One region of the Rossellomorea sp. QJM3NY_18 genome, then DNA from elsewhere that is predicted to be linked to it. Evidence: a T-box and tRNA genes for the amino acid it is inferred to sense, from the RefSeq annotation. Region 1 holds a T-box; the other regions hold tRNA genes.
What was found. A T-box is a leader RNA that pairs with one kind of tRNA and senses whether it is charged. The one in region 1 lies ahead of trpS (tryptophan--tRNA ligase), so its partner is inferred to be a tRNA-Trp.

Region 1 (6,582 bases):
CGAAGCCGCAAAGAAGGCAATCGCTGATGCGGAGATCAATCCCGAGGAAATCGATCTGATCATGGTTGCAACCGTTACCCCGGATCATCCATTCCCATCTGTTGCCTGCCTCCTTCAAGAACGATTGGGTGCAAAGAAGGCGGCTGCAATGGATATCAGTGCCGCTTGTGCCGGGTTTATGTATGGTATGATTACGGCAAAGCAATTCATCGATAATGGTGCGTACACGAATGTCCTCGTGGTCGGTGTGGAGAAATTATCCAAAATCACGGACTGGGAGGATCGTAACACGGCCGTCCTATTCGGGGATGCTGCCGGTGCGGCGGTCCTTGGACCGGTTCCTGACGGCAAGGGGATTCTTGCCTTTGAATTGGGAGCGGACGGATCAGGAGCGAAGCATTTATATCAGGATGAAAAATTGATCATGAACGGTCGGGAAGTGTTTAAGTTCGCTGTTCGTCAAATGGGCGAATCCAGTATTAATGTAATTGAAAAGGCAGGTTTAAGTAAAGAGGACGTAGATTTCCTGATTCCTCACCAGGCCAACATCCGTATCATGGAAGCATCGAGGCAACGCCTGGAGCTGCCGGTGGAAAAAATGTCTAAGACCGTAAATAAATATGGAAATACTTCAGCGGCTTCGATCCCGGTTTCTTTAGTTGAAGATCTTGAAGCGGGAAGAGTGAAAGAGAATGATGTTGTCGTCATGGTAGGATTCGGTGGCGGTTTAACTTGGGGCGCGATCATTATGCGCTGGGGTAAATAATAGAGTATCAGAAGCTTATCGACAACTTGCAGATAAAGGAGATGGATTAGAATGAATAAGAAGCGTGTAGTGGTTACAGGATTAGGAAGCGTCACGCCTTTAGGTAATGATGTAGAATCGACCTGGTCGAATATTTTGGCCGGAAAGACTGGGGTAGGGCCTTTAACGCGTTTAAACGCCGATGACTATCCTGCTAAAGTAGCGGCAGAACTAAAAGACTTCAACATTGAAGAGTTCGGAGTGGAAAGAAAAGAAGCAAGGAAGATGGACCGCTTCACTCACTATGCGATTGCCGCATCGTTAATGGCAGTAAAAGATTCAAAACTTGATATCACAGACGAAAATGCACATCGTGTCGGTGTATGGATCGGTTCGGGTATCGGGGGAATGGAAACATTCGAACAGCAATACGAGACATTCCAAAAACGTGGATATCGCCGGGTGAGCCCATTCTTCGTGCCGATGATCATTCCTGATATGGCAGCTGGACAAGTATCCATTATGCTCGGAGCGAAAGGGTTCAACTCTTGTACCGTAACGGCTTGTGCAACCGGTACAAACTCAATCGGTGATGCCTTCAAGGTCATTCAGCGTGGGGATGCGGATGTGATGGTTTCCGGTGGAGCAGAAGCACCCATCACGAAAATGTCCGTTGCTGGATTCTGTGCAAACACAGCACTTTCCACCAATCCAGATCCTGAGAAAGCATCAAGACCTTTTGATTCCAACCGTGATGGCTTCGTAATGGGAGAGGGAGCGGGAATCGTAGTTCTGGAAGAACTTGATCATGCTGTAAAACGTGGAGCGACGATTTATGCAGAAATCGTCGGGTACGGATGTACCGGAGATGCCCATCACATCACTGCCCCGGCACCGGCTGGAGAAGGCGGCGCAAGAGCGATGAAAATGGCACTTGAAGATGGCGGGATCCTTCCGGAAGAGATGGATTACATCAATGCCCACGGAACAAGTACCCCATATAATGATAAATACGAAACGATGGCTGTGAAGGAAGTATTCGGGGATCATGCTTATAAACTGGCCATGAGTTCGACGAAATCAATGACGGGCCACCTTCTAGGTGCAGCAGGCGGAGTTGAAGCGATTTTCACTGTACTGGCGATGAAAGATAGTGTCCTTCCTCCTACGATCAATATTGAAACACCGGATCCTGATTGTGATCTCGACTATGTTGCAAACGAAGCAAGAAAACAAGAAGTAAATGTAGCGATGAGTAATTCATTAGGATTTGGTGGTCACAATGCCACCATCGTATTCAAAAAATATCAGAGTTAACAAAGAAGAGCCTGTTACATGTAGCAGGCTCTTTTTGTTGTGAATCTTTCCTCTTTTACATATACATGTTAAAAAGCATGGAAAGAGGGATGAAGGTGGCAGTTGTACCTACAGATGAATGGTTGGCAGAGTGGATCGATAATCCCTTGGATCTCCTTAAGAAAACGAAAAATGGAAAGGACGATCAGCAATCGTTTTATCAATACCTCACGAAACACGGAATGTATCGCTCTGCACGTCTCGCCGGAGATATTTACGAAAAAATGAAAGAAAAGAAACTTTGGGAACGATTTGCTCTCTTTGAGAAAAAATATAAGCGGAAGTGGAATGGACCGAGCGTCCCGATCTATCTATTCCCCGTTCAGGAAAATAGGGGGATGTTCCAATCATCCATGAAAAAATCGGGGGTATGCTTTAAAGATGAAATCTTCTTTTTCGTTACTGACCAGGAAGATCCAAAAGAATACGAAGCGTTATTTGTCCATGAATATCATCACTGTGTCCGAATGCAGCGGTTAAGCAAAAAGGAGGACCAATACACGCTCCTTGACTCCATCATCTTTGAAGGACTGGCAGAAAATGCTGTCAAGGAATACTGTGGAGAGAAGTATGTAGCTCCCTGGACAAAAGCGTATGACGAACAAGAGTTGGCCCGCTTTTACGAAAAATGGATAAAGCCTAACTTGGAAGTGAAACGGAGCAGCCCCCTTCACGATCAGCTCCTTCTTGGACAGAAATCCTTTCCGAAAATGCTCGGCTACTCCTCGGGCTATCGATTGGTACAACACCTTTTAAAGAAGCAGGATTCGTCAACCATTTCCCTCATAGGAGAACCGTCCTCAGTATTTTTGCCATAGAAAACAGGGGGATTGCTGAATCAGTGGGATTTTCCTGAAAATAGGATGTCCTGTGCCGTCATATCTTCCTGTTCCTATCATAAAATATACTAAGCATGGACGGGCTCCAATATCTTAATGCAAGGATAGAGGCGGAAGGTATGGTGGTACAATTGTTTGGGCTCTTTATAGGATTTGGACTGGCTGTTTCAGGAGGAGTGAGTTTAATCATGTATTTAAATTTGCTTACGACCGGAATGACGTTTACAGATTATATATTCTTCGTCACGACACGTGTTGAATGTTATTTATTCCTTTTGGGAATCTTCATCATCACCCTCTCGATCTATATACCCCGCAGAAAAATATAATGACTATCATAAAACCCCTGATGATAGGAATAAATTAACACGGATTAGCCTATACTGATTGACAAATAAGATTGAAGCAAAGCGAGGGGTCAATCATGTTATATCTTCATGATGTATGGGTAAATTGGTTCGAAGGCGAAGAAAATGGCTACAATGTCTGCCATTTTCATGAGTGGAGAAAAGAGGACGTTATTGAATTACTGGATCAGGTTCCTCTGATTAAAGTAGACACGACACTGTTTCATTACATCGAGAATGATCTATCAGAGTTACCTCAACAACTGCTCCATCAAGTTTATCAAAAAGCATATCTGCGAAAAAACCACGAACGGATCCAATTGGATTATTGTTTCATTGTGACAGATGGTACCGGGATACTGGCAGTGGATACAATCGGTTACACTGTCCCAATCAGAAAAAGCAGGCTCATACCAAGACAGGAACAACTGGTGTATGAAATGGTTGAAAGTCATGAAACGGTACAGTATTCCATCGAGCCGGATGGCAAAAGGGAGGATGCATATCACATTCTTTCCCCGAATCCTTATATGATGAGTGGACTGACGAGGAAGGAAAGACAACTGAAGCAGCTGTTATTCATGGCCCTTGATCAACTTCACAGTTCAAACAACACGGCGGAAATCCGGTATTGGTACACCGAATGGGCACCAGAGCGCTACCGCACCATACGGGAAATGGACTTTGAAGACATATGGCAGATGCTATATGAAGAAACCCAGTACGGTTGGTCGGACAAGCACCTCACTCTCTGTGAGAATTTGATAAAGGGGCAGCCGTTTTTTGAGAAACTATGGGAAGTGGAAAATCGTCCAAAGGTAAATTAATAGTCGTAGTAAACCTTGGGTCCGGAAAGGGCTTGAGGTTTTTTTATATGCGGGCAGGGAATAAATCGAAAGAAAAGACCAGATACCGCACAAGCAGTCTCTGGTCCCCACGATTATTTTCTCTTTCTCTCTTTTCGTCCCAATCCCATGGCCTTTTCCATCTTCTTCAGCATTTTGTTTGCTGCGAAATTTGCCTTTTCGGCACCGCGATCAAGAATATCATCCAATTCCTCGGAATCGATCAATTCATAGTAGCGGTCCTGTACCGGCTTGATGGCGCTTATGACCACCTGTGCTAAGTCGCTTTTGAAGGCCCCGTATCCTTTCCCTTCATATTTCTGTTCAATTTCTTCTATAGAAGTACCTTCAAGGATCGAATAGATCGAAAGGAGGTTCGACACCCCGGGCTTGTTTTCTTTATCATATTTTACGATGCCATCTGAATCGGTTACAGCACTTTTGATTTTCTTCTCGATCAGTTTTGGATCGTCAAGGAGTGTAATGAACGCCTTCTGATTCGAATCGGATTTACTCATCTTCTTCAACGGGTCCTGAAGGGACATCACACGGGCACCGACTTTGGGGATTCTTACTTCAGGTACAGTAAAGATATCATTGTATTTATTGTTGAACCGTTCTGCCAAGTTCCTGGTCAGTTCCAGATGCTGCTTCTGATCCTCCCCGACAGGAACAAGATCGGTTCCATATAACAGAATGTCAGCGGCCATTAACGGTGGATATGTCAATAATCCTGCTGAAACGGCTTCTTTACCATGAGATTTATCTTTGAATTGCGTCATTCTTTCAAGTTCCCCGATATAGGTCACACACTGCAGGATCCAGCCTGCCTGTGCATGTGCAGGAACTTCCGATTGAATGAATAATGTGGATTTCTCAGGATCGATGCCACAGGCGATATACAGGGCGGCAAGGCTGCGGATGTTTTTGCGCAGCTTCATTTTATCCTGAGCAACCGTGATCGCGTGCTGGTCCACCACACAGAAGTAACAATTATATTCTTCCTGGAGCTCGGTGAATTGCTTCATCGCCCCGATGTAATTGCCGAGAGTGATCGTACCACTCGGCTGAATGCCACTGAATATTGTCTTCATTTCATTTCCTCCCTAATTTTACACAAAATAAAAACCCACCCGTCCTATGAAAAATAGGGACGAATGGGATGATTTCCGCGGTGCCACCCTAAGTGCCCGTTAGAGCCAGCTTAGTCCATGACGTGCATGGAACCTCTTTAACGTAAGGTCATCCCGTTATATGCTACTCCGTTTCACACATAAAGCTCCGAAGTCCATTCCTTTTCAAATGAATACTTGTTCGCACCAACCACAAGCTCTCTTTTAATCATCCTGAAAAGTACTACTCTTCATCCATGCTTATAATTTCATTCATATGTAGATATTATATGAGAAAAAATAGGTAAATTCAAGTGTACAGAAGATAGGTCATGATGATGGAAAGGGCGAGTGTCAGTCCTCCGGTCAGTAAAAAAGATTTCGTAATGGAGTAGGAACGTTGTACTCCATATTCTTCGTGAGCTTCTTTCATCTCATCCAGGTCATCGAACTGAGAAATATACTTTCCCTGTTTCGTGCTGTTGCGAAATCTTTTAAGAGCATACACGATCCCGTTAAAAAATCCTCTTTCAAAAATATAAAGGAGGGCACCAATGCTGATATAGGCAATCCCGATCACAAACAAGCTATCTATAATAGAAAGAAGCAGACCCTTTTCCTGCAGTGAAGCCACTACCACGGCGATGATGAAAATAAGAAAGGTAAGTATGTAGAACAGTTTCAATCGTTTCATAATGCTCCTTAAGATGTTTTTATCCAAAGTATACATGAAGGAAGAAGAATAATTCAATCCTCATTCATATATATACAAATCTTTCAGCAACGGTATCTCATTTCAAATACTGTTACAGAGTGAAATAAGTATTAATTCTATTATTTATATTTAGTCTGATGTTTTAATAATTATAATAGAATGGGAGCGTTAGAAGATGAAAAATCATCCATAATGTAAAGTGTTTCATTTAGATGAAATTTACGATTGTAACATTTGTAATGGGACAAACTCTCCAAAATGTTTAGACAAAACGTTGATATACCAGTATTTTAACAACAATATACCTACTAATCTGATAATTTTGCAAAAAAACTGTTAAATTCATATTGCAATAATTTCTCTATCATGTATAATAAGTAACAAATCTTCTGAAAATTAGAAGATAAATAAATATGAGATTTACGAGGAGGTCAATTTCAAGATGAAGAAAAAGTTTTCATTCTTGCTGGTTCTTCTTCTGGCTCTAAGTACTTTCTTGGCTGCATGTGGCGGCGACAAGAAGACTGAAGGCAATGAAGAAGGATCAGGTGCAGGCGGTTCTGACGAAAAGAAAGAACAAGTACTTAATTTGGTAGAGAGTTCCGAGATCCCATCAATGGACT
Region 2 (6,582 bases), 1.9 Mb from region 1:
ATGGTTGATATCGGTCCGGGGGGTGGGGTCATGCTGGACCTGTTGACCCGTCACCACCCCGGGGCCACCGTCATCGGAATTGACATTGCCGTCAATGTGGTGGAGGAACTGAAACGGAAGAAGCAAAGGGAAAGTGCCCCTTGGGAAGTCATGCAGGGGGATGCCCTAAAGCTTGAAAACTACATCGGGGAGGCAGGGGCCGACACGATCGTATTCTCGTCGATCCTCCATGAGATGTTCTCCTACATCCCGTACGAAGGTGAAAAGTTCAATCATGGGGTCATTGCCCAAACCTTAAAGAGTTCCCTTAAAGCTCTCAGGCCAAAAGGAAGGATCATCATCCGGGACGGCATCATGACAGAGCCAGTGGAAGAGAAACGGATCATTCGCTTTAAAGACGCACACGGCCTTTCCTTCTTCAAGAGGTACGTTGGGGACTTCAAGGGGAGGTCGATCACTTATCGTTCAGCGGGAGACAATGCTGTCCTTCTCAATGTAAACGATGCGATGGAATTTCTCTATACGTATACGTGGGGAGAAGAAGCTTACCCCCATGAAGTACAGGAACAATTCGGATATTTCACCCCATCTGCCTTTCGGGAATTTATCCAGGCGACGCTCGGAGGTCAGGTTGAAATTATGGTATTTGAACATTACCTGCAAGAAGGATACGAAGAACATTTAGCCCATAAAATCGAGCTTACCGATGAAACAGGAAAGCCGGCGCGCCTTCCGGATAGTACGTGTTTTATAGTGATTGAGAAGAAATAACACTATGCTAACAGATCTCACTCTGGGTGATAAAGGGTGAGATCTGTTTATCGATTCAGTATTATAAAAATTTATTAAACAAACGTTTGATTAATGGGTAAATCCCTTATAAGACAAGATGGAAACCGACTAAACAAACGATTGTTTAAAATAATGCAAGCTATCTCTTCTAGGAAAGTATAAAACATTGCAGATCTACTCCTGCACATTTAACATTAGAATCAGAAAAAATTAATGAAGGTTAAAAATATCTATTGATATACTCTTTGAAGATATGGTATATTCTTTTTCGGCATACAAAATGCTATAATTAGTAGATCCGAAAAGGTGTTCTTTAACTGTTAATTAGAAGTTGACTTCTGCGAAATTAATTGATATAGTAATACATGTCCTTGAACGGGATTTTTTCAAAATATCGGCCCATTGGTCAAGCGGTTAAGACACCGCCCTTTCACGGCGGTAACACGGGTTCGAATCCCGTATGGGTCACCAATTTTTTAACAAACAAATAATAGCTCATTAATATGGAGGATTAGCTCAGCTGGGAGAGCATCTGCCTTACAAGCAGAGGGTCGGCGGTTCGATCCCGTCATCCTCCACCAAGTTTTTTACGAAAGTAAAATAAACTTCATTAAATTTTGCGCCAGCAAAATATCTTTTCTTGAACTGCTTCGAGGAATTACTTTCGTTAAGCGGAATTTAATAGACGATTATACACGCCGGTGTAGCTCAACTGGTAGAGCAACTGACTTGTAATCAGTAGGTTGGGGGTTCAAGTCCTCTTGCCGGCACCATTTGGTTTTATGAGCCATTAGCTCAGTTGGTAGAGCATCTGACTTTTAATCAGAGGGTCGAAGGTTCGAATCCTTCATGGCTCACCAAAGATTTTTGCCTCGGCAAAATATCTTACCATTGTTTTTCTTCGATGTGAAAAACAAAGATTCATGCGGGTGTGGCGGAATTGGCAGACGCACCAGACTTAGGATCTGGCGCCGCAAGGCGTGGGGGTTCAAGTCCCTTCACCCGCACCATTTTTGTTGCGGAAGTAGTTCAGTGGTAGAACACCACCTTGCCAAGGTGGGGGTCGCGGGTTCGAATCCCGTCTTCCGCTCCAAACTAGCCGGGGTGGCGGAACTGGCAGACGCACAGGACTTAAAATCCTGCGGTAGGTGACTACCGTACCGGTTCGATTCCGGTCCTCGGCACCAAAGTTTTTTGCGAAAGCAAAATAACTATCATTAATTTGCACCAGCAAAATATCTATCCTTACGTTACTTATTGAAAAAACTATATTTCATTCTGCGCCCGTAGCTCAATTGGATAGAGCGTTTGACTACGGATCAAAAGGTTAGGGGTTCGACTCCTCTCGGGCGCGCCAAATATCGGGAAGTAGCTCAGCTTGGTAGAGCACTTGGTTTGGGACCAAGGGGTCGCAGGTTCGAATCCTGTCTTCCCGACCACTTCTTTGGGGCCTTAGCTCAGCTGGGAGAGCGCCTGCTTTGCACGCAGGAGGTCAGCGGTTCGATCCCGCTAGGCTCCACCAAGTTTATTTCACGGCAGTGAAACGAACTTTAATGTTTTTTAAAAAGGGAAACATATTATATTCGTGGCGGTGTAGCTCAGCTGGCTAGAGCGTACGGTTCATACCCGTGAGGTCGGGGGTTCGATCCCCTCCGCCGCTATTACTTAATACATAACGTACGATTTATAAGGACCCTTAGCTCAGTTGGTTAGAGCAGACGGCTCATAACCGTCCGGTCGTAGGTTCGAGTCCTACAGGGTCCATTATACGGAGGAATACCCAAGTCCGGCTGAAGGGATCGGTCTTGAAAACCGACAGGGGTGTAACAGCCCGCGGGGGTTCGAATCCCCCTTCCTCCTCCATTTTCTCTTTGAAAAATATTATCGTCGCGGGGTGGAGCACGACCGAATAATCTTCGGAGCGTTCACATCAGCGCACCGACTGAGCTGCAGCTTGAATGAGCTTACTGAAGTCGGGGTGGATCTGCGTGATGCATAATGGGATAGTGGAAACTTAATGATATTTTATCGTCGCGGGGTGGAGCAGTTCGGTAGCTCGTCGGGCTCATAACCCGAAGGTCGCAGGTTCAAATCCTGTCCCCGCAATACCATTTTTGACTAAAGATAGGATGTTCTTTGATGAGTCACGCATGGATAGTTATTTTCACTATCGTGAAAAACTTTGGTCCGGTAGTTCAGTTGGTTAGAATGCCTGCCTGTCACGCAGGAGGTCGCGGGTTCGAGTCCCGTCCGGACCGCCATTTATCTTTTAATTGTCATTTGAAAATTTAATCTCCTATATAATACGGCTCAAGCAACTTCTTGATTCGGCTTCCTGAGAGCTGGACGATGGACTACAACATTCTATTTGTAGGATGCATATTATATTTGGCTCAGTAGCTCAGTTGGTAGAGCAGTGGACTGAAAATCCATGTGTCGGCGGTTCGATTCCGTCCTGAGCCACCATTTATACTTAAGAACCTTTAAGTATTTATTTTATTTGGAGGGGTAGCGAAGTGGCTAAACGCGGCGGACTGTAAATCCGCTCCTTCGGGTTCGGCAGTTCGAATCTGCCCCCCTCCACCAAGATTTTTTACGAAGCGACAGCGGAGTGAAATAATCTTCCTTAAACCACGTGGAGCGGAGCATTATGATCCAAGTAGCATGGTGGTTTTTAAAAACTAATATATATCACAGGGGCATAGTTTAACGGTAGAACGAAGGTCTCCAAAACCTTTGGTGTGGGTTCGATTCCTACTGCCCCTGCCAAAGAAATTTCAAGCATGGCGATTGTGGCGAAGTGGTTAACGCACCTGATTGTGGTTCAGGCATTCGTGGGTTCGATTCCCATCAGTCGCCCTTTATATTGGGCTATAGCCAAGCGGTAAGGCATCGCACTTTGACTGCGACATGCGTTGGTTCGAATCCAGCTAGCCCAGCCAACGGCGGCATAGCCAAGTGGTAAGGCAGAGGTCTGCAAAACCTTTATCACCGGTTCAAATCCGGTTGCCGCCTCCAAATATTCACGCGGGTGTAGTTTAGTGGTAAAACCTCAGCCTTCCAAGCTGATGATGAGGGTTCGATTCCCTTCACCCGCTCCAATTTCATTTTTGGGCCTATAGCTCAGCTGGTTAGAGCGCACGCCTGATAAGCGTGAGGTCGGTGGTTCGAGTCCACTTAGGCCCACCATTCCATTATTCCGCAGTAGCTCAGTGGTAGAGCTATCGGCTGTTAACCGATCGGTCGCAAGTTCGAATCTTGCCTGCGGAGCCATTATCTTCTTATTGAAGATAATGGAACAACGATCTCTTTTTTTGAGAAAGTTATAAAAAGAAGTTGACTTCTACGAAGTTAACTGATAAAGTATTATTTGTTGCTGCAAACGAGCAACGTAATATGAAAACTTGATCAAAACTTCTTTTAAAGAGTTGTTGACAACAGGTTAACAATCATGTAGCATAGTAAGGGTCGCTTCGAGAGAAGGACTTACACATTGAACCTTGAAAACTGAACAAAACAAGACAATACGTCAACGTTAATTCTAGATTTATTTTTAAAGAGCTATTCAAACTTTTATCGGAGAGTTTGATCCTGGCTCAGGACGAACGCTGGCGGCGTGCCTAATACATGCAAGTCGAGCGGATTGATGGGAGCTTGCTCCCTGATATCAGCGGCGGACGGGTGAGTAACACGTGGGTAACCTGCCTGTAAGACTGGGATAACTCCGGGAAACCGGGGCTAATACCGGATAACTCATTTCCTCGCATGAGGAAATGTTGAAAGGTGGCTTTTAGCTATCACTTACAGATGGACCCGCGGCGCATTAGCTAGTTGGTGAGGTAACGGCTCACCAAGGCCACGATGCGTAGCCGACCTGAGAGGGTGATCGGCCACACTGGGACTGAGACACGGCCCAGACTCCTACGGGAGGCAGCAGTAGGGAATCTTCCGCAATGGACGAAAGTCTGACGGAGCAACGCCGCGTGAGTGATGAAGGTTTTCGGATCGTAAAGCTCTGTTGTTAGGGAAGAACAAGTGCCGTTCGAATAGGGCGGCACCTTGACGGTACCTAACCAGAAAGCCACGGCTAACTACGTGCCAGCAGCCGCGGTAATACGTAGGTGGCAAGCGTTGTCCGGAATTATTGGGCGTAAAGCGCGCGCAGGTGGTTTCTTAAGTCTGATGTGAAAGCCCACGGCTCAACCGTGGAGGGTCATTGGAAACTGGGGAACTTGAGTGCAGAAGAGGAAAGTGGAATTCCAAGTGTAGCGGTGAAATGCGTAGATATTTGGAGGAACACCAGTGGCGAAGGCGACTTTCTGGTCTGTAACTGACACTGAGGCGCGAAAGCGTGGGGAGCAAACAGGATTAGATACCCTGGTAGTCCACGCCGTAAACGATGAGTGCTAAGTGTTAGGGGGTTTCCGCCCCTTAGTGCTGCAGCTAACGCATTAAGCACTCCGCCTGGGGAGTACGGTCGCAAGACTGAAACTCAAAGGAATTGACGGGGGCCCGCACAAGCGGTGGAGCATGTGGTTTAATTCGAAGCAACGCGAAGAACCTTACCAGGTCTTGACATCCTCTGACAACCCTAGAGATAGGGCTTTCCCCTTCGGGGGACAGAGTGACAGGTGGTGCATGGTTGTCGTCAGCTCGTGTCGTGAGATGTTGGGTTAAGTCCCGCAACGAGCGCAACCCTTGATCTTAGTTGCCAGCATTCAGTTGGGCACTCTAAGATGACTGCCGGTGACAAACCGGAGGAAGGTGGGGATGACGTCAAATCATCATGCCCCTTATGACCTGGGCTACACACGTGCTACAATGGACGGTACAAAGGGCAGCAAGACCGCGAGGTTTAGCCAATCCCATAAAACCGTTCTCAGTTCGGATTGTAGGCTGCAACTCGCCTACATGAAGCTGGAATCGCTAGTAATCGCGGATCAGCATGCCGCGGTGAATACGTTCCCGGGCCTTGTACACACCGCCCGTCACACCACGAGAGTTTGTAACACCCGAAGTCGGTGAGGTAACCTTTTGGAGCCAGCCGCCTAAGGTGGGACAGATGATTGGGGTGAAGTCGTAACAAGGTAGCCGTATCGGAAGGTGCGGCTGGATCACCTCCTTTCTAAGGAAGATTTACAAAAACGTTGACAGTCGAAGTTTTGTTCAGTTTTGATGGTTCAACCATCAAAACTTTTTGTCTCTTACGAGATAAAAAAGGATTTGTTCTTTGAAAACTAGATAAAGATAAATTGATAGTCAAGAAATTACCGAGTATCGCCATTTTAGGGTTTAAACCTTAATTAGTAAGTGATCAAATTTTGATTTAGCAGCAAAGCTGATAAAGCGAAATTTAGGTTAAGTTATGAAGGGCGCACGGTGGATGCCTTGGCACTAGGAGCCGACGAAGGACGGGACTAACACCGATATGCTTTGGGGAGCTGTAAGTGAGCTTTGATCCAGAGATTTCCGAATGGGGGAACCCATTGTTCGTAATGGAACAATATCCTTACTTGAATACATAGAGTATGGAAGGCAGACCCAGGGAACTGAAACATCTAAGTACCTGGAGGAAGAGAAAGCAATTGCGATTCCCTGAGTAGCGGCGAGCGAAACGGGATATAGCCCAAACCAAGAGGCTTGCCTCTTGGGGTTGTAGGACACTCTATACGGAGTTACAAAGGAATGAAGTAGACGAAGAAGTCTGGAAAGGCTCGTCAAAGAAGGTAACAACCCTGTAGTTGAAACTTCATTCCCTCTTGAGTGGATCCTGAGTACGGCGGGACACGT
Region 3 (6,582 bases), 240 kb from region 1:
ACCTTCATATTCCCTTTTTCCACCTCCTGGATATTTGAGAGCAGTATCCGGATTGGTGAGGTGATTTTAAAGGAAACAAACAGAGTCGCCAGCACAACGAGGGTCAATCCAATAACCCCGAACAAGATATTGATCTTCGCCACACTAAAGGCACTTTCATACAGGTTGCCATAAGATACCCTCTTCACAAGGAACCATCCGCCCGCAGAAGCTGGAAGCTGATCGTACATCATCACTCCGTTGAACCTATCTTCCTTCCACTCAAGGGTCCCTGAAACATCCTTTGACTCCATGATTCTTCTGATCCATTTCTGATTGTTTCCATCATCTGATACGTCGCGATCCGAGCTGTAAATCATTTCCCCTTCTGAAGATAATAAATAAAATTCCTCTGATTCTGGATTATAGAGATTCCTGCTCAAATCGATGATTTTATCAGGTGAAATATCCAGGGATATATACGCCAGCACCTCATCACCAGGTACATTGCGGAATACCCGGTGGATCGTGATGATTTCCTTCGAACGGTTAATATTCTCTTCTTCCTGGCTAAAGGTGGGTTCAATGTACATATTGTACGGGCTTCGCTCTGCTTTTCTGAAGTATTCCCACTGTGAATCTTTTATTCTATTGGAAAACACAACGGTGGAACGCTTTGTTGCCGAAATAACACGGTCACCGTCGGCAAAGGAAATGCGTACTCCGTTGATCGTGTCCCCTGTGTAGAGAATCGTTTGCACAATATTCTTCACGATGCCGATCGTCAGGTAATTATTCTCCTTACCCGGTGACCTCATGAAATTAATGAAATCGGGATTATTATAGAGGGATAGCGATAACCCGTTGAGCTCATTGATATAGCTCTCCAAGTTCACCTTCCCCTGATAAAGGAGATTACTGCTCTCCTTCACCACCTGCTCCTCTATCGAATCCTTCGTATACAAATATGTAATAATGATCGAACTGCCAAACGGCACAATCGTCGTAATCATCAACAGCGCAATCAACTTATTCCGAATGCTTGTCTTTAACATGAGGGACGGACCTCCCAGGTCTCACTTATACACTAGTATAAAGTGTTATTCCCCGCTCTTGGAAGTGTTTTTTCGAAATATTCCTACTAAACTTATAAAATAGAAAGCATGCCTTAAGTAGACATGCTTTCCATTATTGTGTTTACTTCAAGTTATCCCATGTTTGCTGGAATCTCTCAAGTACCGTATCATAATCAATTTTTCCTGCTGCATATTCCTGGATGGTCGCAGCAAATTCTTTGTTCGCTCCATCCGGCCATTTGAACCAAGTCCAAGGGATCGTCTTCTCATCCTTAGAGTAGTCAAGGATGGATTGACCTAAGTCACCAAGACCATTCGGCTCGATATTGTCGAAAGCAGGGATGAACGCAAATTCTTCTGTGATATAACGCTTACCTGTTTCAGAAGAAACCATCCACTCCAAGAATGTTTTTGCTTCTTCAAGATGTTTAGAGTTCTTATTCAATACCCAGTTATTCGGCACACCGACAGGAAGGCGATCTGCATTATCGTCATTGCTGATTGGAATCGGAAGGAAGCCCATATTGATATCAGGGTTGATCTCCGTGATCATGTTCTCAGTCCAGTTCCCTTGCTGAAGCATCGCCGTTTCACCAGAAGCAAACAACGTTACCTGTGTATTATAATCCGTCGTTAAAGGATTATCATTGGCATATTTAAGCTCAGTGTCCAATACTTCTTTGAACTGTTTGAACTTCTCGTTTCCAACAATTTTCTCAGAACCGTCATAAAGTCCCGCGATGAACTTATTCGGATCTTCCTGTTGTGCAAATGGAATGTTCAGTAAATGCTGCCCGATTACCCACCACTCACCGTAACCCGCTGAGAAAGGAGTGATTTTCTTCGCTTCGAGCTTCTTCGCAGCGTCTTTCAACTCATCAATCGTTTTAGGAGGCTCAGTGATGCCTGCTTTTTCAAATAAATCTTTGTTGTAAACAAAACCATACCCTTCCAAGTTAACTGGCATACCATAAAGCTTACCGTCCTCATCCGTCATCGGAACTTTCCCGATCGGAAGGACATGCTCTACCCATGGTTCACCAGAAAGATCCGCAAGCTTCTCTTTCCAAAGCTCTAACTCTTTGAATCCGCCATTGTTGAAAATATCCGGCTCTTCACCTGAAGCAAATTTCGCTTTAAGGGCAGCTCCGTAATCGGCACCTCCACCAACGGTTTCAAGCTTGACCTTAATGTTCGGATGCTCCGCTTCGAATTCTTTGATCATTTCTTGCAGCTGATCGGCAATTTCAACCTTGAACTGGAAGAAATTCAGCGTTACGACATCCTCACCTGAACCCGAATCTCCGCCTGAGCTGCTAGTTTTGTCTTTAGAAGAACAACCTGCAATGATTCCAAATACTAAAACCAAAGACATACACAGTAATAAAATACGTTTCATAAATGGATTGACCTCCCTGATATAAAATATTTTATATAAATTTCTGTATCAATGATAGACCATCTCGACAGAAACTTTATATCTACTTGATCGAACCTGAAGCAATCCCTTTTATGATATGCTTCTGTAAAAATAGGAAGAAGATGATGATCGGTGTGATTCCAAGCACCAATGCTGCAAGTCCCATATCCCATTGCTTCGTATACTGTGCAAAGAACGAACTGGCTGCAAGTGGGATTGTCCGCAGTTCCGCATCCTGTAAAACAAGGAGTGGAAGCAGGTAATCATTCCAGATCCATAATGTGTTCAAAATGATCACAGTAACCGTAATCGGCTTCAGTAATGGGAAGACGATTCTCCAAAATACGCCAAACTGACTGCAGCCGTCTATCATCGCTGATTCCTCGATTTCAATCGGGACGGTTTTCACAAATCCGTGAAATAAGAATAGGGAAAGTGGCACTCCGAACCCAAAGTACATGATAATGAGACCAGGAATGCTATTTGTCAGTCCCAACGTCCCCCCAACTTTCATCAAAGGGATCATCACCGTCTGGAACGGGATCACCATGGCGGATACAAAGATGACGAATAGGATTTTACTGAACTTCCCAGGTGTACGAACCATCTTCCATGCTGCCATGGAACTGATGATCACTAAACCGAGGTTACTGAAAACCGTGATGACCAGTGAATTCCAGAAAGCCCGGGGGAAATTGATGATTTCCCACACTTTTGCATAGTTGGAAAACACAAATTCTTCCGGCCATGCCGCCGCATCAATCAGAATTGCAGCGAACGGTTTCACCGAGTTGATCAATACGAAGTAAAAAGGGACAAGGAAAATGAGCCCGATCACAATCCCGATAATCTCTAATACAAATGTTCTCTTCGTATAACGATTGCCCATTATGCCTCAACCTCCTTCTTCTTCGTCACCATCACCTGGACTGTCGTAAACACAGCCACTACCACAAAGAACAGAATCGATTTCGCCGTTCCAAGTCCATAACGGTTATTCTGGAAAGCTTCCTGATAAATATTGATCGCAACGGATTGTGTAGAATTGAACGGCCCACCGCCTGTCAGCGAGATATTTAAATCGAATATTTTAAAGGCCATCGAAATCGTCAGGAAGAAACAAATCGTGAATGCCGGTAAAATCAATGGAATGATGATCTTCGTCAGGAGCGTCCAGCTCGATGCACCATCTATCTTCGCTGCTTCAAGAAGAGAATTGTCGACCCCTTGCAATGCCGCTACATAAATAACCATCATATACCCCGAGATCTGCCATGCAAATACGATAACAATACCCCAGAAAGCCGTCTTCTCATCACCAAGCCATGGCATTTTAAAAAATCCGATATCCGTCATATTCCCGAGTGAGGCGAATCCTTTCACAAAGATGAACTGCCAGATGAACCCGAGTAACAATCCCCCGATGACGTTCGGAATGAAAAATACGGTCCTCAGGATATTACGCGTCTTCAACGCCGCATTCAGTAAAAGAGCAAATCCGAATCCTATCAAGTTACTGATGATCACTGCCGCAAACATAAACTTCGTCGTGAACATGAAAGAATTGAAAAACGTTTTGTCATCCGTGAAAATCTTCTTATAATTATCAAATCCTACCCACTCAACAACCGAACTGACACCATTCCATGAGGTAAAGGAATAATACACCCCCATTAAGAATGGAAGAATCTGAATCACTAAGAAAAATAAAAGTGCCGGTCCTACAAAGGCAGCGTACGTCAGCAAGCTCTTATACTTGAACCTTTTCTTCGTCACTGCCTTCATTTGTACATCTGGGCTTACTGGTCCAGTCTGAATCTTTGGTTCCACCCGTATCACCACCCTAACTGTGTAATCGCTTTCTTATATTATAATGGTAGCGCTTTCTCAAAAAGGGGAACTCAATTGACGAAGAAGGTGCAATATTTTGACTAGATGGGGTTTGTTTTGATGGGTGGTGGGTAAATGAAAAGGTTGGATTCCTTTGTGGTTCTGTTTGGGGAATGAGTGGGCGGTGAATCGGCTTTTTGAAAATAAAATGCTGGAATTGAAAATAAAAGTGGTGTTTTTGAAAATAAAATCGTGGAATTGAAAATAAGTGGTCCAGTTTTGAAAATAAATTGGCTTTGATCGAGAATAAATATAGTGAAGTCGATCAGATAAACGTCCATAACGGTAAAAATGATGCTGGTTAAACGTTTTTTCATAATTAAACATTAAAAAAAACTTCCTCATGAAGAGAAAGCCTGTCGTATGTAAGTTGGAGCGGGTGAAGGGAATCGAACCCTCATCATCAGCTTGGAAGGCTGAGGTTTTACCACTAAACTACACCCGCGATGTGGTACCGGTGGCCGGGATCGAACCGGCACTCCAGAGGAACACGATTTTGAGTCGTGCGCGTCTGCCAATTCCGCCACACCGGCATTACATTTGGAGGCGGCAACCGGATTTGAACCGGTGATCAGGGTTTTGCAGACCCATGCCTTACCACTTGGCTATGCCGCCTTAATATTGGAGCGGAAGACGGGATTCGAACCCGCGACCCCCACCTTGGCAAGGTGGTGTTCTACCACTGAACTACTTCCGCACTACTGGGCTAGCTGGATTCGAACCAACGCATGTCGCAGTCAAAGTGCGATGCCTTACCGCTTGGCTATAGCCCACTGATAGTATATGTCACGGAAATAAAAATGTGACTTTTATGGGGCGACTGATGGGAATCGAACCCACGAATGCCTGAACCACAATCAGGTGCGTTAACCACTTCGCCACAATCGCCATGAAATAATTGGCAGGGGTAGTAGGAATCGAACCCACACCAAAGGTTTTGGAGACCTTCGTTCTACCTTTAAACTATACCCCTAGAATAAATGGTGGAGGGGGGCAGATTCGAACTGCCGAACCCGAAGGAGCGGATTTACAGTCCGCCGCGTTTAGCCACTTCGCTACCCCTCCAGCTATAAAACAATGGTGCCGGCAAGAGGACTTGAACCCCCAACCTACTGATTACAAGTCAGTTGCTCTACCAGTTGAGCTACACCGGCATCAAGTAAATAAATGGTGGCTCAGGACGGAATCGAACCGCCGACACATGGATTTTCAGTCCATTGCTCTACCAACTGAGCTACTGAGCCATATAGTTTTCGGCTTCCGCTAAGCTTCGAATCTCTTCGTCAGCTCACTCAGTCACATCCTCACGTATGTAAAATACGCTCCGGTGTTCCTTCGATCGCTTCCTCGACCTTCTCGCTTATCGAAACCCTTTTCCATTTCATGACTATCTAATATAAAAATGGCGGTCCGGACGGGACTCGAACCCGCGACCTCCTGCGTGACAGGCAGGCATTCTAACCAACTGAACTACCGGACCAAAAATGGTATTGCGGGGACAGGATTTGAACCTGTGACCTTCGGGTTATGAGCCCGACGAGCTACCGAACTGCTCCACCCCGCGACGATAAGAAATGGTAAGTTACAAATACTAATTAAGGAAGATTATTTTACTCTGCTTACGCTTCGTAAGAAATCATGGTGGAGGATGACGGGATCGAACCGCCGACCCTCTGCTTGTAAGGCAGATGCTCTCCCAGCTGAGCTAATCCTCCATATTACATGGTAAGTTCTTTTGCTTCCGCAAAAAAATTGGTGACCCATACGGGATTCGAACCCGTGTTACCGCCGTGAAAGGGCGGTGTCTTAACCGCTTGACCAATGGGCCTTACTGAAAACAAAATGGCGGAGAGCAAGGGATTTGAACCCTTGAGACAGCGTTAACCGTCTACACGATTTCCAATCGTGCTCCTTCGGCCACTCGGACAGCTCTCCATATATTGGCTCCGCAGGCAAGATTCGAACTTGCGACCGATCGGTTAACAGCCGATAGCTCTACCACTGAGCTACTGCGGAACGATATGCCTGGCGACGTCCTACTCTCACAGGGGGAGATCCCCCAACTACCATCGGCGCTGAAGAGCTTAACTTCCGTGTTCGGCATGGGAACGGGTGTGACCTCTTCGCCATAGTCACCAGACTATGTATTGTCCCTTTTTTAAGGACAAGTACTATTATATCGTGTTGATAATTTTTTTCAAGGATTTTTTTATATTT

Region 2: it has a tRNA-Trp gene. The T-box ahead of trpS (tryptophan--tRNA ligase) is inferred to sense a tRNA for this amino acid. The anticodon was not compared.
Region 3: it has a tRNA-Trp gene. The T-box ahead of trpS (tryptophan--tRNA ligase) is inferred to sense a tRNA for this amino acid. The anticodon was not compared.

The regions. Positions count from the first base shown of each region.
Region 1 is NZ_CM149659.1:1,484,418-1,490,999, forward strand. It holds gene AC0VXY_RS07640 (beta-ketoacyl-ACP synthase III) at 1-766, shown strand, start outside; gene fabF (beta-ketoacyl-ACP synthase II) at 818-2,062, shown strand; gene AC0VXY_RS07650 (DUF2268 domain-containing putative Zn-dependent protease) at 2,128-2,919, shown strand; gene AC0VXY_RS07655 (YuzI family membrane protein) at 3,060-3,269, shown strand; gene AC0VXY_RS07660 (DUF3603 family protein) at 3,365-4,114, shown strand; gene trpS (tryptophan--tRNA ligase) at 4,228-5,226, opposite strand; T-box leader at 5,279-5,511, opposite strand; gene AC0VXY_RS07670 (DUF3899 domain-containing protein) at 5,555-5,938, opposite strand; gene AC0VXY_RS07675 (peptide ABC transporter substrate-binding protein) at 6,402-6,582, shown strand, end outside.
Region 2 is NZ_CM149659.1:3,922,735-3,929,316, reverse strand. It holds gene AC0VXY_RS20320 (class I SAM-dependent methyltransferase) at 1-771, shown strand, start outside; tRNA gene AC0VXY_RS20315 (tRNA-Glu) at 1,189-1,263, shown strand; tRNA gene AC0VXY_RS20310 (tRNA-Val) at 1,298-1,373, shown strand; tRNA gene AC0VXY_RS20305 (tRNA-Thr) at 1,490-1,565, shown strand; tRNA gene AC0VXY_RS20300 (tRNA-Lys) at 1,577-1,652, shown strand; tRNA gene AC0VXY_RS20295 (tRNA-Leu) at 1,718-1,802, shown strand; tRNA gene AC0VXY_RS20290 (tRNA-Gly) at 1,811-1,885, shown strand; tRNA gene AC0VXY_RS20285 (tRNA-Leu) at 1,891-1,979, shown strand; tRNA gene AC0VXY_RS20280 (tRNA-Arg) at 2,073-2,149, shown strand; tRNA gene AC0VXY_RS20275 (tRNA-Pro) at 2,155-2,231, shown strand; tRNA gene AC0VXY_RS20270 (tRNA-Ala) at 2,239-2,314, shown strand; tRNA gene AC0VXY_RS20265 (tRNA-Met) at 2,380-2,453, shown strand; tRNA gene AC0VXY_RS20260 (tRNA-Ile) at 2,483-2,556, shown strand; tRNA gene AC0VXY_RS20255 (tRNA-Ser) at 2,563-2,655, shown strand; tRNA gene AC0VXY_RS20250 (tRNA-Met) at 2,825-2,898, shown strand; tRNA gene AC0VXY_RS20245 (tRNA-Asp) at 2,977-3,053, shown strand; tRNA gene AC0VXY_RS20240 (tRNA-Phe) at 3,183-3,258, shown strand; tRNA gene AC0VXY_RS20235 (tRNA-Tyr) at 3,295-3,378, shown strand; tRNA gene AC0VXY_RS20230 (tRNA-Trp) at 3,488-3,561, shown strand; tRNA gene AC0VXY_RS20225 (tRNA-His) at 3,579-3,651, shown strand; tRNA gene AC0VXY_RS20220 (tRNA-Gln) at 3,660-3,734, shown strand; tRNA gene AC0VXY_RS20215 (tRNA-Cys) at 3,737-3,810, shown strand; tRNA gene AC0VXY_RS20210 (tRNA-Gly) at 3,820-3,893, shown strand; tRNA gene AC0VXY_RS20205 (tRNA-Ile) at 3,905-3,981, shown strand; tRNA gene AC0VXY_RS20200 (tRNA-Asn) at 3,991-4,065, shown strand; rRNA gene AC0VXY_RS20195 (16S ribosomal RNA) at 4,366-5,917, shown strand; rRNA gene AC0VXY_RS20190 (23S ribosomal RNA) at 6,149-6,582, shown strand, end outside.
Region 3 is NZ_CM149659.1:1,245,923-1,252,504, reverse strand. It holds gene AC0VXY_RS06520 (cache domain-containing sensor histidine kinase) at 1-1,034, opposite strand, end outside; gene AC0VXY_RS06515 (ABC transporter substrate-binding protein) at 1,177-2,454, opposite strand; gene AC0VXY_RS06510 (carbohydrate ABC transporter permease) at 2,537-3,364, opposite strand; gene AC0VXY_RS06505 (carbohydrate ABC transporter permease) at 3,364-4,260, opposite strand; tRNA gene AC0VXY_RS06500 (tRNA-Gly) at 4,737-4,810, opposite strand; tRNA gene AC0VXY_RS06495 (tRNA-Leu) at 4,815-4,898, opposite strand; tRNA gene AC0VXY_RS06490 (tRNA-Cys) at 4,907-4,980, opposite strand; tRNA gene AC0VXY_RS06485 (tRNA-Gly) at 4,988-5,062, opposite strand; tRNA gene AC0VXY_RS06480 (tRNA-Gln) at 5,067-5,138, opposite strand; tRNA gene AC0VXY_RS06475 (tRNA-His) at 5,178-5,253, opposite strand; tRNA gene AC0VXY_RS06470 (tRNA-Trp) at 5,265-5,338, opposite strand; tRNA gene AC0VXY_RS06465 (tRNA-Tyr) at 5,347-5,430, opposite strand; tRNA gene AC0VXY_RS06460 (tRNA-Thr) at 5,444-5,519, opposite strand; tRNA gene AC0VXY_RS06455 (tRNA-Phe) at 5,534-5,609, opposite strand; tRNA gene AC0VXY_RS06450 (tRNA-Asp) at 5,769-5,845, opposite strand; tRNA gene AC0VXY_RS06445 (tRNA-Met) at 5,856-5,929, opposite strand; tRNA gene AC0VXY_RS06440 (tRNA-Val) at 6,005-6,080, opposite strand; tRNA gene AC0VXY_RS06435 (tRNA-Glu) at 6,119-6,193, opposite strand; tRNA gene AC0VXY_RS06430 (tRNA-Ser) at 6,209-6,300, opposite strand; tRNA gene AC0VXY_RS06425 (tRNA-Asn) at 6,307-6,381, opposite strand; rRNA gene rrf (5S ribosomal RNA) at 6,389-6,505, opposite strand.